Regions from separate parts of the Staphylococcus lloydii genome, predicted to be linked through region 3. Evidence: riboswitches for the same ligand, from Rfam matches in the RefSeq annotation. Region 3 holds a riboswitch; each other region holds the start of a gene.

Region 1 (5,365 bases), 530 kb from region 3:
AACCAGGGCCTATTGATGCTGTTTCACTCTCTGCTTGTTCAGCAGCAATATTAAAAATCGATACAGCTTCAATGACGTTATCAATAGATGGCGTTAAACTACGATTTAAAAAGCTAGCAATAACACCACCTAAGAGGCAACCAGCACCTGTTATTTTAGTTAACAATTGTGACCCATTAGATAATTTCACAATTTTGTCTTCTTGAGCAATAATATCTTCTTTGCCTGTTATTGCTATTGTCGTGTTAAATTTTTTCTGTGCACGTCGTGCAATATCAATGACGTCTAAGTTTTCTGCACTATCCGTGCCCTTCATCGTAGCATCTTCATCTATTAGAGATAAAATCTCTGAAGCATTTCCTTTAATAACAGTTACATCTACTTCTGATAAAAATTGATGGCAAAAGGATTTTCTAAATTGAGAAGCCCCTACTGCTACAGGATCAAAAACGATTGGCACACCTGAATTATTAGCAATATGCGCGATTTTTAACATATCTTCACTTTGAAGTTTATTAAGTGTGCCTATATTAATTAATAGTGCTGAAGCCACTTTAAAGAAATCTTCTGCTTCTTCTGGTGCTTCACTCATAGCAGGACTAGCACCTAAGCTTAATAATCCATTAGCAGTAAAATTCTTCACTACATCATTCGTGTAACATACGACTAAAGGATTTTGTTGACGAATCGTTTCTAAATTATTCATCATCTAAGCCCTCCTTTTTCATATATGCAAAATGGTTCACTGGGCCACGCCCTTTACCTATTTCGGGTGTATATTGAATTGCCATAGCTATAAATTTCTTCGCTTTTTGGACCGCTTCATGTATTGATTTACCTTTTGCTAATTCCGCAGTAATGACGGCGGAAAAAGTACAACCTGTACCATGAGTGTGTGGCGTGTCATAACGTGGTTCAGTAAATTTATAAACTTCATCTTTTGTAAATAAATAATCGGTTGAATTTTGCTTGTCATCATTTGCATGACCACCTTTAATCACAACGCCTTTACTTCCTATTTCATTTATAAAAATATGACCAGCCTTGTATACATCAGCTTCATTGTTAATTGTTAATCCTGTAATTTCTTCCGCCTCAGGAATATTAGGCGTAGCTACTGTAGCAAGTGGTAATAAAATAGACTTTAAATTCTTTTTACCTTCATCATCCATAAGTGAATCCCCACTTTTAGCAAGCATTACTGGATCAATAACGTATGGAATTTCTGGGTGTTTAGATATATATGATTGGATTAATTCCATCATTGGTTTAGACGCAATCATACCTGTTTTTAAAGCATGCGGTAATTCATCGTCATAAACACTTTCTAACTGTTCTTCTAACCATTGCGGATCCAAATTGTGAATATGTTGAACGCCTTTTGTATTTTGCGCCACGATACTTGTTATAGCTGCCATGCCATATACACCACATGCATGGAATGATTTTAAGTCTGCCATAACACCAGCCCCACCTGATGGGTCAGTTCCTGCAATTGTTAATGCTATTTTCGGTTTATTCATTATTATTTCCCTCCAAAATCCCATGATTCTTGTATATAAGCCATATTGAAAAAGTTTTGTTCATGCACTGTACTTTGTAAATAGCTTTCTTTAATATCGTCACGCTCTTGTTGTGAAATATGAGCTGTTAATTTATCTAATAATCTATCGAAAACATTAACGAGCTCTTCCATTTCTGTGCTATAAAAATCGAACCATTGAGCTAAAACACAATCTCTGTTTAAAGCATCATCTTTTATAGCTTTGCGAGCGATATATTGATAAACATATGGACATGGCGCCATCGCCGCTATCGTATGTGCCGCATTTTCTTTACTAAACGCATTATAATACATATGTTTTATATAATGGTCCCCGCTTGGTGGCCATACTTTCTCTTGTACAATGTCATTGTAATCTTCGCCTATATAATTAGCTATTATTTCATGCGCTTCAACTTCACCATCCACGATAAATTGTATTTGTTCTACCAAAAATTTTACGTCTTCTAAAGTAGATACTTTTGGAATAAGCAACGCATAAATATTGGCAAACTCTTTTAAGTAAGATGCATCGGCTCTTAAATAAAATCTTGCTGCTTCTTCCGATAAATCACCAGCAAGCATATGCTGAATGAAATTGTCATTATATATATTTTCTAATATAGGTTTTGCTGCTGTTCTTAAATCTTGTGAAAATGTCATTGTTAAAATTCCTCCTAATAAAAAAAACTACATTCCACGTAAGAATGTAGTACTAACTAGGCATAATTAATAAATCAAGCTCAGCAGACTACTTTCCTACGTTGGTACTAACCAAATCAGGTCGTAAGGGTCTGAATCAAATCATCTCAGCCAAAGGCTCCCCTAGTAGTTTTACTATAATGTTTTCTTATTAAAGATAACAAATCCCCGTGCAATTTGCAAAAGCGCAAGAAAAAAAAGCCCTGTCTTTTATAGACAGGACTTTTATTGGATATTACATTACATAATTTATACTTAAATTATGCAGTAACCCATTGTGAAGCACCTTCAGTGTTGTATAATTTCACTGCTGCTTTATCTTGTACTGATTCTGGAGCTGATGAAGCTGGTTGACCTTTATATTGTTCAGGTGCTACTGAATCCCATGTAGTTTGTAGGAATTGATATTTACCTGATGCACCAGTTGATGGGTTTGTAGCGTGGATGTCGCCACCTGATTCACGTTGTGCGATTTGTTTTAAGTGACCGTTAACGTTTACTGAAGAACCGCTGTCATCACTTGAACTTGATTCATTTGAGCTTGAAGTAGATTCTTGTTGTGGTTGTTGAGTTTGTTCAGTTTGTGGTGCTTGTTGTTGTTTAGGTTGTTCTTGAGTTTGAGCACTTTGTTGAGTTTGCTCTTGTTGTTTAGGTTGCTCTTGAGTTTGTTGTGTTTGTTGTTGTGGTTGAGCTTGTTCACTTTGTTGTGGTTGTTCTTGTTGAGTATTAGCTGCTTGATTACCATAACCGTTATAACTCCAAGACCAGCTTTGGCCATTTGAAGAAAAATGATAGTTAGTATTGTTTTGATCAAAGTTAATGTTATATGAACCTTCTTGAACTGGTTTTGCATTTAATTCAGAAGGGTTATTTTGTGCTAAGTTTGCTAAGTGCGCATGGTTAGCTCCAGTTGTTTCTGCTGCATCTGCATGATGTCCAGTTGCTAATCCTGTTACGCCTAATCCTACTGCTATAGTTGAAGTTAGTAATGTTTTTTTCATAATTTAAAAAATCCTCCTATAAGGTAATTAGTTTTATCATCAATTTGCAATTACCAATGTAACATCTGTAAAAAGACTGTAGGTTACAGTGAAATAAAAAAAATCGGCATTTTTTTACAACGTAATTACATTAAATAAAGGCCAAGTAAAACCTTTTGAAATTAATTTATACTTTCATGCCAGTTTTGAAAATTTATCAACTTCTGTTTTTCTTGTAATACATATGTAATAAATCTGATTTTTCTGTTTAAATTTAAGACTAAATTATCCATATATAAAACCAAAAAAGCTATTGCTATATGTATAATTAGACATATGCAATAGCCTTTAACAAGTATAATTATAATAGGATTGATAAGTTTGGTATGATGGTTGATAAAAAATGGTGGTTAGTTTATTAATGTGATTGAAATTGAGGATAAATCATTTCAGTTATATAGATTAATTCAAGGAGAATGTTAAATCAGTAGCGTCTTGATTACATGGTTCAATAATTTGGTTATGCTGTTGTTTTACTTTAGGAGACATAAATTTGATTGTATCAATGATGATTTCAGTAACATAATGCATTTGCCCTTCTTTTTCATATTTAGAAGATCGCATATGGCCAGTTACACCTACAAGTGCCCCTTTTAATAAGTAACGATAGATATTTTTAGCATTGTTTCCAAAAGCCTTACAAAATAAAAAATCACAATTTTGCTGTTGATCATTGCGCTTATAAGGTCTATCTATTGCGAGACATAATGAAACGTAGTCTGTTTCGTCCTTGCTAAAAAGTTGTGGATCTTTAGTTAGTCGTCCGACGACAACTATATTATTTATCATAGTTCACCTCCTTGTTAGCTATATCATAATTGGGTTACTTAATAGCGTCAAAAGCCAGTTTATTATAATACTAGGAAAAATTGTTTGCTATATTTTATAAAAATTGGCTTATCAAATTGAATTTACGTTATAATGGCATCATAATCTTATTTATTGTAAAAGTTAAATTTCTTTAATGGATGTGAGGCAATGAAAACATTTAAAGCTGTTAGATTCCAAATCGTTTCAGAAAACGGCGGTGTAACTGAATATGAATTGGAAGATGGTGTCATTATTAATAAAGAAAGTAGCGGTACGGGGTGGCTGTTAGAACTTGTCATTCCAGATTATCATTATGACACTATGCAATCATATATGGATAATGAAACATTATTAGATATTCGTGTGGTCATTACGCGCCCATCAAATGACCCAGCTTTATTTGATGCGACGATTAAACACATCACGAAATTAAATGGATCAATTTCGGTCGTTTTTGAATGTCATATTTATACTTTAAGACAAGTATATGCCGAAAGTTTATTAGAACAACTCGTAGATGAAGGATTATCGGGAGACGAATTAAAAACCTCTTTCAATAGATTAATGCAATCTAAACCTCGTCTAAAAGATGAAAAGCCAGATAAACACTAAATAAAAAGAGCTTAACTTATGAAAAGTTAAGCTCTTTTTATTATTATTTAGCATCTTGTAAGGCAAATGTTAATTCACAACTACAAGCTACTTGTCCATCTACAGTTGCTTTGGCACTACCTTTACCAATAGGGCCTTTAATTTTAGTAATTTCTACTTCTAAAGTTAATGTATCACCTGGTACAACTTGACGTTTAAAACGGCATTTATCAATACCAGCAAAAAGCGCAAGTTTACCTTTATTTTCTTCATTATTTAGCATTGCAACGGCACCAGTTTGTGCTAATGCTTCTGTAATTAATACGCCAGGCATAACTGCATATTCAGGAAAATGACCTTGGAAAAATGGTTCATTGCCTGATACTTGTTTAATACCAACGCAACGTTTACCTTCTTCATATTCAACCACTTTATCAATTAATAAAAATGGTTGTCTATGTGGGATGATTTGCTTAATTTGATTATAATCGAAAATAGTTTCCATTTTATTAAATCCTCCAATAAACTACATTTTATTTAGTCGTTAATTCTTTCAATGTTAGCGCCTAATGAATTCAATTTACCATGTAAATCGACATACCCACGGTCTAAGTGTTTCAGCTCAGTTACTTGTGTTGTTCCTTCTGCAACTAATCCAGCTAAAATTAAAGCAGCAGCC
Region 2 (5,365 bases), 1.1 Mb from region 3:
CCTATACCTTTATGTTGTCTACCAACATAACACGTTGCAATATACTCCTCTTTATTTGTCACTAAATAAAATAAATCCCCTTCTTTTAAATGGTCATGTGCGTATATATCGTCTTCTTCAATTAATGGATATTGATTATTATATTTAGTTTCTTTTCCTCTATTTAAAGTGGCTGTTTTCATAATTTGCCGACCTTTCTTTATATATAGTTTATAGCGCTTTTTATTTTAACATGTTGTTTACACTGTAGCACATCACAAATGTGAATATTTAATCTCTTAATTTCTACTAAAATGTAGCGTTTGTAACAACTTATAAACTTTAAAACACAAAAAAATACAACTTAATGGCCTCAATTACAAAACCATTAAGTTGCATTAATCTAATTATTTTAATGTCTTAGTTTGATTACAAATGAAACGATAACCGCAATTAACATGATAAATAGAATTGGCGTAATGAAAATAGATAACAACAATCCGTGAACCATGATATTTACAAATTCTGTAAGTAATTTAAAGAACAGCAAACTAATCATAAATAGCTGTAAATAATAAAATTTATCGCGTAAGAAATTAGTGAGTGTAGTTAAAATGTAAATAATAATTACAAACATTAATAATAGTAGTGTCACCCATTCAATCACATATTGTGTTTGAGAAATTTCCCATTCACCTGATACGAATAAACTATTTCTATTATTAAATTCAATCAATGTAAAGAATAATAGAACCGCACCACAAAATAATTCAACGTATGCAGTCTTCAACCATTTAGGCTTCTTCATCCAATTTGGTACGTCATCTTCTTGAATATCTATAATTTCTTTCCATTTGTTAATAAATTTATCTTTCTTATCACGCAATTTCTGTAAGTCAACACTTCTACGTGTTTTACGCGTAAATTCAGTTGTTCTATCTTGTAAGTTTTTCCAATGTTCTTTTGTTTGATTTGTCATAGAATCTTTACTCATGCGAGAAAGTTCTGGCTCTTCTTCACCTAATTCTTGTTTAGTAAGTGGAAGTGATCTTCTTAAAAACAAGAAATTCCATATAGACATTTGTCCTAATATCCACATGATTAAAAAGAATGTATTAATACTTAAGATATCTATTGGTAAAATTTCATCGCTGTCTATACGACTGTATAGTACAATTTGCGTCAATAGATAAACAATGCCATAACTAAAAATTATCCATAGATAGTGATACTTGCGATGATTAGGATTCAATTCGTCTTTATAAACGATATATCCTATATGAATAGCGAATGGCACTATAAATAATACCGCAAAGAAGCTATAAATTTGTGTCATTAAAATGATTGTTATTAGGAAGTATAAAATTCCTACTACTAAGAAGAATATGGAAATATCATAATCATATTTAGTCGTACGATATAATGTAAAACCTAAATAAATAACTAAAGCACCAAATAGAATTATTATAATGGCACTAACAACTGGGAAACTACCTATATAATTACTCGTCACCCTAATAATTTCACCGAAAAATGCATTAATAAAGTCCCAAACATTATGAATATGTAATTCTATCTTATCTTTACCATTAAGTTTATTAATTAATGATAGATTAAGTAATATAATGACACTTATCAAAATCGACACTATACCAATTACATAGCTATATAATATTTCGGCGTGTTTTTTCAAAAACGACATACCATTCACCTCAAAGTTATTATAAACGAACTTAAGAATCTTGTCTTTAATTAAACCGATAAATAAGTCTATAGTATGATATAAAATACACACACATTAAACTTTCCACAGTTTGTTTTATTTTAAACAAACTTCAATTAGTTAAGAATACCTTATTTATACGATTTCTTGCAATAGTAATATAATTAATTTGTTTTAAATCTTGTGAACGAGGTAAACACATCTGTATAACAACTTTATATAGTAAAACGCTAAAATAAGGAGTGGTTACCTATGAGTAAAGAAGAAATGCACAAAGACGCAGCTGAACAAGCTAAAAATGCTGAAAATGAACTAAAAGATAAAAAAGAAAATGGTTCTGATAATCACGAAGAAACAAAGAAAAACGTTCAAGATTTATTTGAATAAGGATGTAAGATGTCAAATTTCTACTTACAGTCTTGACAAACTATATTAAAAGGCATACATTAAGGTTAAATTAAAACTTAATATACGCACTAGGGGTGTTTTGTAACTGAGATGAGGATTGCCTCAAACCCTTTGAACCTGATCTAGATGAGACTAGCGTAGGAAAGTGTACAATTATAATTATTAATTCATTAATTTTTTTGTATAATTATGCCTATAATTACGCACAACTTCTAGAGAGGTTGTGCGTTTTTTTATGGAGGAATGTTACATGTCAAAAGGTTTAAAACTATCAGAAATACTAGTCACAATACTTATTGCTATCGTTTTTGCAATTATCTATAATATTTGGAATTTCGTGTATAAAGCATTTCAAGTATCTGGACTTCATATAGAAGAAATTACTTATGGCGCTTGGTTTATGGCAGCTGTAGTGGCCTACCTTATTATTCCCAAAGCAGGTATTGCCTTATTAGCCGAATTTGCTGCCGGTGCTGGTGAAACTATTATTATGGGTCGTTTCGATATCGCTACAATGATTTACGCTTTCGTTCAAGGTTTAGCCTGTGAAATTATATTTGCAATTTTTAGATATAAATCCCGAAAAGCTATCGTCGCAATTTTAGCAGGGTTATTAACTGCTATCTCAACGTTACCGTTAGACTTTGCTTATGGTTACTTAGCATCGCTAACAAGTTGGAACTTAACACTTTACATTGTTTTTCGTTTGTTAGGCGGTATATTAGTTGCTGGCCTACTCTCTTACTATATAGTTAAGGCACTCGATCAAACAGGTGTTACGAGATTATTTAGACCCTCATCAAAAGAAGATTACGATAATTTATAAGGAGCGTTGTATGTGTTAGTAGCAAAAAATTTACGCCTAAAATACCCAAACGCCAATAAAAAGATTTTTGATGGGTTGGATATTACAATTAAAGAACAAGAAAAAGTCCTATTACTAGGACCCTCAGGGTCAGGTAAGAGTACTTTGTTAAATGTACTTAGCGGCATAGTACCTGAATTGATAGAACTACCATTAAAATATGATCAATTAGATAGAGATGTAAATAGTGGTGTTATTTTTCAAGACCCTGATACACAATTTTGTATGCCAAAAGTCTATGAAGAACTCGCTTTTATTTTAGAAAATAGACAAGTACCGAGAGAACAAATGGATGAAGAGATATCGAAAGCCTTGCAATCTGTTGGTTTGTCTGTAAATAAAGACCAATATGTAAACCAATTAAGTGGTGGTATGAAACAAAAATTGGCAATTGCAGAAACGTTGTTACAAAATGCCAACACATTATTTCTAGACGAACCTACTGCAATGTTAGACGTTGAAGCGACAGAAGCGCTTTGGTCAAAAATTAAGTCATTGTGGACTAATCAAACCGTACTCATTGTCGAACATAAAGTAGCTCATATTTGGGAACACATTGATAGAGTCATTTTATTCGATTATGACGGCAATATTATTGCAGATGAACAACCGCAATCAATATTAACTAACTATGAACATCTACTAACCGAATATGGAGTTTGGCATCCTAAAGCCTGGGATTATGCACCTCAACCTATCAAACAACATACAGTAGAAAAGACAGACTACCAACTTCGGCTCGAGCAATGCACGATAAAAAGAGACAAACGCGCGTTGATTAAAATCAATGAATTAACGATAAATCAAGGTGAATGGATTACAATTACTGGGGCTAACGGAAGTGGGAAAACATCTTTATTAGAATCTTTAATGCAACTTATTCAATATGAAGGAACTATGTATTTTAACAATAAAATTATCCGTAAGATAAAAGATATTGCACACCATGCCTTTTTAGTTTATCAAAATCCTGAATTACAATTTATCACTAACTCTGTTTATGATGAAATATATGTACAATATTCAAACTATAGCGATACTGAAGCGCAGCAGAAAACAGAAGCAATGTTACACGAGCTGAATTTAACTGAAGTTAAACATCAACACCCTTTTGAACTTTCTGTAGGACAAAAAAGACGTTTAAGCGTTGCTACCGCATTAAGTTCTGAGGCTGAAATCATCTTATTAGATGAACCTACTTTCGGTTTAGATAGCCATAATACATTTAATCTTATCAAATTGTTTCAAGAACGTATTAACAAAGGACAAACTATCGTTATGGTTACGCATGATTCTGAAATTATAAAACGCTATTCTACACGAAGAATACACGTAGAAAATAAACAACTCGTAGAAATGTTAGGTGAAGCACATGTTTGATTTATGGAAAACACGATACACCTTCTTAGATGATGTTAATATTATTACGAAATTGGCACTATCAGTATTATTATTTTTCTTAGTAATATTAATTCACCAATTTGATTTAATGATTTACTTGGCGTTACTTACGGTTTTATTTTTATTGATTTTTAGTGGTATCAAATTAAGAGTCACATTTATATTTATACTCTTCACAATGCTATTCAGTATAGTGTCGGCACTATTTATGATTTTTTATGGTAATGGTACGCATATGTTATTTAAACTCGGCTTCATTCAAATTTCTATAGAAAGCTTAATTAGAGGACTACATCTTTCGTTAAGAACGATGACCGTCTCATTCTTTGGTTTGTTAGTCGTATTCTCTTCGCAAATCGTGATGATTTTTTATAGTTTAATGCAGCACTTAAAAGTTAAGCCCAAGTTCGCATATGCTTTTATGGCAGCAGTAAGAATGGTGCCTCTTATGTTAAGTTCATTTGTACAATTGAGAAGAACGTTAAAAATGCGTTATCAAATGATACCTTCAAAAAACTACAAAGGATTAAATCGTTTTAAACATTTATTAATTCCTATGCTAAGTCAAAATATTAGAAAAGCACATCAACTTTCAGTAGCTATGGAGAAAAAAGGCTTTAAAGATGGTCCACGTACGTATTATTATTATGTTCCATTTTCATATAAGGATATTATTTTAATCGTCGTGATGATTGTGTTAGTAGCTTTAGCCTTTGTATTGGCACACTTCATACCTATTACTAGCATTGATGACGTAAGAGTTAATAATATTTATTAATGCCTCATATAAATAGCAAAAACGTCAATTTCTATCTTAATCAGATAAAAATTGACGTTTATTTTTACTTTATTTTATCGCTTTATTGCTTATATCATTTCTATAGTATAAAGCATCACTTTCAATGTTTCTTACAAGATTGTATGCTTGCTGCTTCGCTTTTTCGATATTTTCACCTTGTCCTACAGCTAATATAACTCTCCCACCGCTT
Region 3 (5,365 bases):
GACACATTGTGCGACTAATGGATGCTCTGATAATACCGCTTCAACTTCTGATGGTAGTACGTTTTCCCCTCCGGTAATAATCATCTCTTTCTTACGGTCAACAATATATACATCACCATCTTCATCAATTGTCGCCAGATCACCAGTTAAAAAGAAATTATCATGAAAACTTTTTGCCGTAGCTTCTGGCTTGTTCCAATAACCTGGCGTAACGTTTTTGCCACGTACGCCTAATTCACCAATTTCACCTGTCGCTACTTCGTTAAAATCATCATCAAAGATACGTACTTCAGTGAAAATGACAGGATTTCCGATTGATTTAGGCTTAAGTTTTGAATTGCTTACTGTATTTACAGAAACAATAGGCGCCTCAGTTAGACCATAACCATTAATAAGTGCAATATTCATATTTAATAATTTTGCCTGTACTGCTGGCAGTGGTGGAGAACCACCTTGTATTAAATAACGTACACTTTGGTAGCCTTCAGGATTAAAATTATCTGCCACAAGCATTGCATATAACATTGTTGGAATAAGTAACATATAGTCTGGTTTATATTCCATCATGAGATTATTGAGTTCTTCAGCGTTAAAATAGCGTTGCAACACAAGTGTGCCACCATTGAACAATGCTGGTAATGTTAAATCATTAAAACCAAATACGTGGAACAGTGGTAACGCGACTATTGAAACGTCTGTCGGATAAGTTGGTAGTGTATGGTTTAAATTTATGCCGTTACTTACAAAAGAATCATGCGAGAACATAACACCTTTTGGAACTCCAGTTGTACCACTTGTATATAATAGCGATGCTAAATCGTCCCCCTGTAATTCAACACTTTCAAATACATTATGATGAGAAGGATCTACGATATTATCGTATTCCTGAGAATTGATATCCATATATAATAGTGACTCATCTATTTTAGTTAGAGATGATAGATGTTTAGTCTCGTAAAAAATTTTTTTAACGCCCGAATCTTCTACGATGGTTGAAATTTCTTCTGGATTTAAACGCCAATTTATAGGTAGAAATACGGCGCCTAATTTTATAGAAGCGAATAATAAATCTAAAATCGCAACGTCATTTGGTCCGAAAATACCTATGACGTCACCGCGCTCTGTGCCTTGTTCACGTAAATGTGATGCCAAGTTTTCTGCACGGATATTTAATTGTTGGTATGTCCACTCAGTGCCTTTAGCTGGGTCAATAATTGCAGGTTTCTCTTCTTCAAATATAGCTCTTGTCTTAATCCAATCGAAATTCATAGTTTGTACCCCCTTGTAATCGGTTAACTATTGCTCCCTAACGTTTTGTGTAAATTACCCCAATGTTCTTGAAACATACTAGCATCCATTAAACCTATGTCGTCAGGAACAATAGGTTTAAATGACATATTCGCTAATATATCTCTTTCTATGTCTACACCTGGTGCGATTTCGATTAACTTCAAACCTGAATTTGTAAGTTGGAATACCGCGCGCTCAGTCACATAATAAACAGTCTGAGCTTTGGATAGTGCGTATTCGGCATTAAAATCTACGTTGCGTACTTCGTCTACAAATTTAGTAGCCTTACCATCTTCGTTGATTACTAATTTATTATGTACACAATCTAGTTGACCCCCGACAACTAATGAGCCAGAAAAAACAATGGTATCAACAGTTTGGCTTATGTCTATAAAGCCACCGCAGCCATTTAATTTATTGCCATAAGAAGAGACATTTACATTGCCATGTTGGTCTATTTCAGCAAAACTCAAATATGCAATGTCTAGCCCACCATTATAAATAAAATCCCATGTCATTTCGTGACGCATACGTGCACTTAAATTGTAGTGCATACTCAAATAGTCATTACTACCGATATAACCATCAAAGACGCCTGTATCGATATTGAGATGTACTAAATCACGTACACCTTCTTCAACTAATAAATTAGATAATTCATTGTTTATACCAAATCCAATGCTAACCATATCACCTTGTGTTAAAAATTGTGCTGCCCGTCGTAAGATGACTTTACGTGAACTCATTTTAATGTAGGGACCAGGCATATCTAATACTTTATAATGTCCAGACAATGCAGGGTCATAATAAGTTTGAACAACTTGTTTATGGTAACGTGGATTGTCGTTTACCATAACGTAGTCAACTAGGGCACTTGGTATAAATACATCTGTTGGTTTAAAGCTACCATCTTCAACAACAGCTTTAACTTGTACAATCACTTTGCCGTTGTTTCTATGTGCAGCTAGTGCAACACTATATGCTTCGCTAAGATGTGCTTCATGATCCATATAAATGTTACCTTGTCGATCTGCGTAAGTTCCTCGTAACAGGACTACATCAACTTCAGGAAATTGGTAGAGTAGGTATTCCTTACCATTTACTTTCGTTAATTGTACTAAGTCCTCACTCGTTCGAACATTTGCTTTGCCACCTGTATATCTAGGATCCACCGTTGTATGTAAGCCTATCGTTGTTATTGTACCTGGGTTGGCAAAAGTTTGATTACGATAATTCGTAGTCATAACGCCTTGGGGTAAAAAGTAGGCTTCTACTTCACTATTTTTTATTGCTGAGATTGTAGCGGGTGAAGCTATTATAATGCTTAATATTAAACGCTTTACCATTTTACGTTTAATAAATGCGTCTAAATCGACACCATCTCCAGCGTAGTCACTAATATCATTAGCAACCATTATTGTTAAATTATCTAATTGTTGCGTTTCGTCATAATAGTCAATCAGGTGTTTTAATATTTCTACTGGTAAATTACCTACTGACAATGCTGAAAGGGCAATGGTGTCATGACTTTTCACTAAAGTTTTTAGTTCTTTTGCTGTAATAATTTTCATTGCATAACATCACAAGTTCTCATAGGAAGACTGCCTCCTTTCGAATATGTAAGCCCTTACATAGAATATACCATAGTGTAAAAATGATGTAAAAGTTTTAATAGTTCATAATAATAAAAACTTATAATTTAAAGAGTTTTGTTTTAATAAAAGTATAAAAAATCAGTTATATTGTAAATTTATTGTTGTTGGAGGAGGTTTGAAGGAGGCAACTTGACATTATGTAATGAAGCACATACATTTAAAGTAATAATTAAATAACCACTAGGGGTGTCATTTTTGCACTGAGATGAGGATTTCCTCAAACCCTTTGAACCTGATCTAGTTGGAACTAGCGTAGGGAAGTGTGTTCGTCAAACTATAATTTAAGCGCTGACGCTTTATTATATATTAAGATGTATTTTTGACGCGGCTTCCATAATTGGAGGTCGCGTTTTTGTTGTTTTGACACTACATAGACACGTTCACGTGGCAATTTTTAATTATAAATCTAACTATAGGAGTGAAATATTATGTCGAAAGTAATTTTAGTGACGGGGAGTAGTAGAGGTTTAGGTGCAACGATTGTGAAAACATTAGTAGCACAAGGTCAGAAGGTAATTATTAATTACTGTCATAGTGAACAGGCGGCTCAAGATTTAGTAGATGAATTGGGTTCTGATAACGCAATTGCCATTCAAGGTGATGTGACGCAACGTGAAGCGGTAGATAAAATGATTGCACAAGGGACTAAAAATTTTGGGCGCATTGATGTGATAGTAAACAATGCATTAGTAGACTTTAAATTCGATCCTACTGCCCAACAATCATTTACAGAATTAGTATGGGAAGATTACCAGCAGCAAATAGACGGGACGTTAAAAGCTGCTTTTAATGTTACCCAAAGTGTCGTGCCTCAATTTAAAGAACGTCAGCAAGGTAGCATTATTAGTATAGGAACAAATCTATATCAAAACCCAGTCGTACCTTATCACCAATATACGACGGCAAAAGCTGGATTAATTGGTTTTACACGTAATATTGCGGCTGAATTAGGTCAATATGGTATTACAGCAAATGTGGTTTCAGGAGGATTATTAAAAACGACTGATGCAAGCGCTGCTACAACGCCAGAAGTGTTTGATATTATTGCGCAAACGACACCGTTACGCCAAGTGACGACACCGCAACATGTTGCGAATATGGTGGCCTTTTTAGCTTCAGATGATGCACGTGGTATCACTGGACAAAATTACACTGTCGACGGTGGCTTAACAATGAATTAAAACATAGTGATATAAAGGAGTATATTTTATGGATAAACGTCAACTTCATATTGGAGTGCTATTAATTGGTTGTGGCCATCACTCTGGGGCATGGTTAATGGAAGATTCTTCAGTTGAACGCATTGGTGATATAGCATATTATCAATCGTTAGCTCAACTTGCTGAAAGAGGTTATTTTGATGCGGTGTTTTTTGCGGATAATCAAGCATTACAAGTATCTGGTAATGATGATATGCCGTCATTTTGGTACGATCCTTTAATTAATTTAACAGCTATTTCTCAAGTGACGAAACATGTAGGTTTAGTCGCAACAATTTCAAGTAGTTTTGCTAATCCGTTTACAGCGGCAAGACAACTTTTAAGCTTAGAGCACATTACGAACGGTCGCGTTGGGTGGAACTTAGTCACTTCGATGACAGATTTAGAAGCAATGAATCATAGTATGACAAAATTGCCTAACCATTCAGAACGTTATGGTAAAGCAGATGAGTTTGCGCAAGTGATGAATAAACTGATGGTGTCATGGGACGTGGAGGCTTTAGGATATAATCGTACTACAGGAGAACTTATTGATGCACAACAAATCAAGCCGATTTCTCATTCGGGTAAGTATTATCATGTGCAAGGCCCATTAACGACACCTCAAAGTCCACAAGGCAAACCTGTGGCGATGCAAGCAGGTGCTTCGGAACAAGGTATTGCACTTGCAGCTAAATACGCAGATGCCGTATACTCAGTATCTTGGAATTTAACACAGGCGCGTAACTATCGACAAAAGTTAGATGTGCAATTAGAGAAAATGAATAGACATGATTACATTCAAGTATTTCCAGGTTTGGTGACTTACGTTGGAGATACTTATGAAGAAGCATTAGCTAAAAAAACATATTTAGATAAACATATGCCAATAGAAAAAGCATTGAAACAATTAAGTTTTTTCGTCCAACAAGATTGTTCGACATGGCCATTAGATGAACCGGTGCCAGAGTTACCTGCTTTAAATGAATTCGAAGGACCGATTGGCCGTTATGAAACGATATTAGCTATTATCGAAGAAAAGCAACCAACTGTACGTGAATTATTAGGTTATATAAGTGCGGGAGGCGGACATTTAACGTTAATAGGAACACCTGAACAAATCGTGGATGAGATGGAACATTGGCTGAATGATGGAGTGGCAGATGGATTTAATTTAATGCCACCTACATTACCTGGAAGTTTAGAAGATTTCGTAGAATA

What was found. Region 3 has a riboswitch for thiamine pyrophosphate ahead of ISP08_RS01520 (3-oxoacyl-ACP reductase). Riboswitches for the same ligand answer to the same signal wherever they lie in the genome.
Region 1: linked by a shared signal. The riboswitch ahead of tenA (thiaminase II) and the one ahead of ISP08_RS01520 (3-oxoacyl-ACP reductase) in region 3 are both predicted to bind thiamine pyrophosphate.
Region 2: linked by a shared signal. The riboswitch ahead of ISP08_RS08625 (ECF transporter S component) and the one ahead of ISP08_RS01520 (3-oxoacyl-ACP reductase) in region 3 are both predicted to bind thiamine pyrophosphate.

What each region holds. Positions count from the first base shown of each region.
Region 1 is NZ_CP064056.1:877,652-883,016, reverse strand. Features, by position in the region: gene thiM (hydroxyethylthiazole kinase) at 1-706, opposite strand, end outside; gene thiD (bifunctional hydroxymethylpyrimidine kinase/phosphomethylpyrimidine kinase) at 699-1,523, opposite strand; gene tenA (thiaminase II) at 1,526-2,206, opposite strand; TPP riboswitch at 2,283-2,380, opposite strand; gene ISP08_RS04155 (transglycosylase family protein) at 2,506-3,246, opposite strand; gene ISP08_RS04150 (single-stranded DNA-binding protein) at 3,688-4,074, opposite strand; gene ISP08_RS04145 (YwpF-like family protein) at 4,264-4,707, shown strand; gene fabZ (3-hydroxyacyl-ACP dehydratase FabZ) at 4,751-5,191, opposite strand; gene murA (UDP-N-acetylglucosamine 1-carboxyvinyltransferase) at 5,224-5,365, opposite strand, start outside.
Region 2 is NZ_CP064056.1:1,772,902-1,778,266, forward strand. Features, by position in the region: gene ISP08_RS08610 (class I SAM-dependent rRNA methyltransferase) at 1-182, opposite strand, end outside; gene auxA (lipoteichoic acid stability factor AuxA) at 392-1,681, opposite strand; gene graF (glycopeptide resistance-associated protein GraF) at 1,955-2,089, shown strand; TPP riboswitch at 2,171-2,271, shown strand; gene ISP08_RS08625 (ECF transporter S component) at 2,361-2,936, shown strand; gene ISP08_RS08630 (ABC transporter ATP-binding protein) at 2,949-4,355, shown strand; gene ISP08_RS08635 (energy-coupling factor transporter transmembrane component T family protein) at 4,348-5,154, shown strand; gene purD (phosphoribosylamine--glycine ligase) at 5,224-5,365, opposite strand, start outside.
Region 3 is NZ_CP064056.1:344,911-350,275, forward strand. Features, by position in the region: gene fadD (long-chain-fatty-acid--CoA ligase FadD) at 1-1,269, opposite strand, end outside; gene fadX (fatty acid degradation protein FadX) at 1,293-2,861, opposite strand; TPP riboswitch at 3,118-3,221, shown strand; gene ISP08_RS01520 (3-oxoacyl-ACP reductase) at 3,374-4,126, shown strand; gene ISP08_RS01525 (LLM class flavin-dependent oxidoreductase) at 4,155-5,365, shown strand, end outside.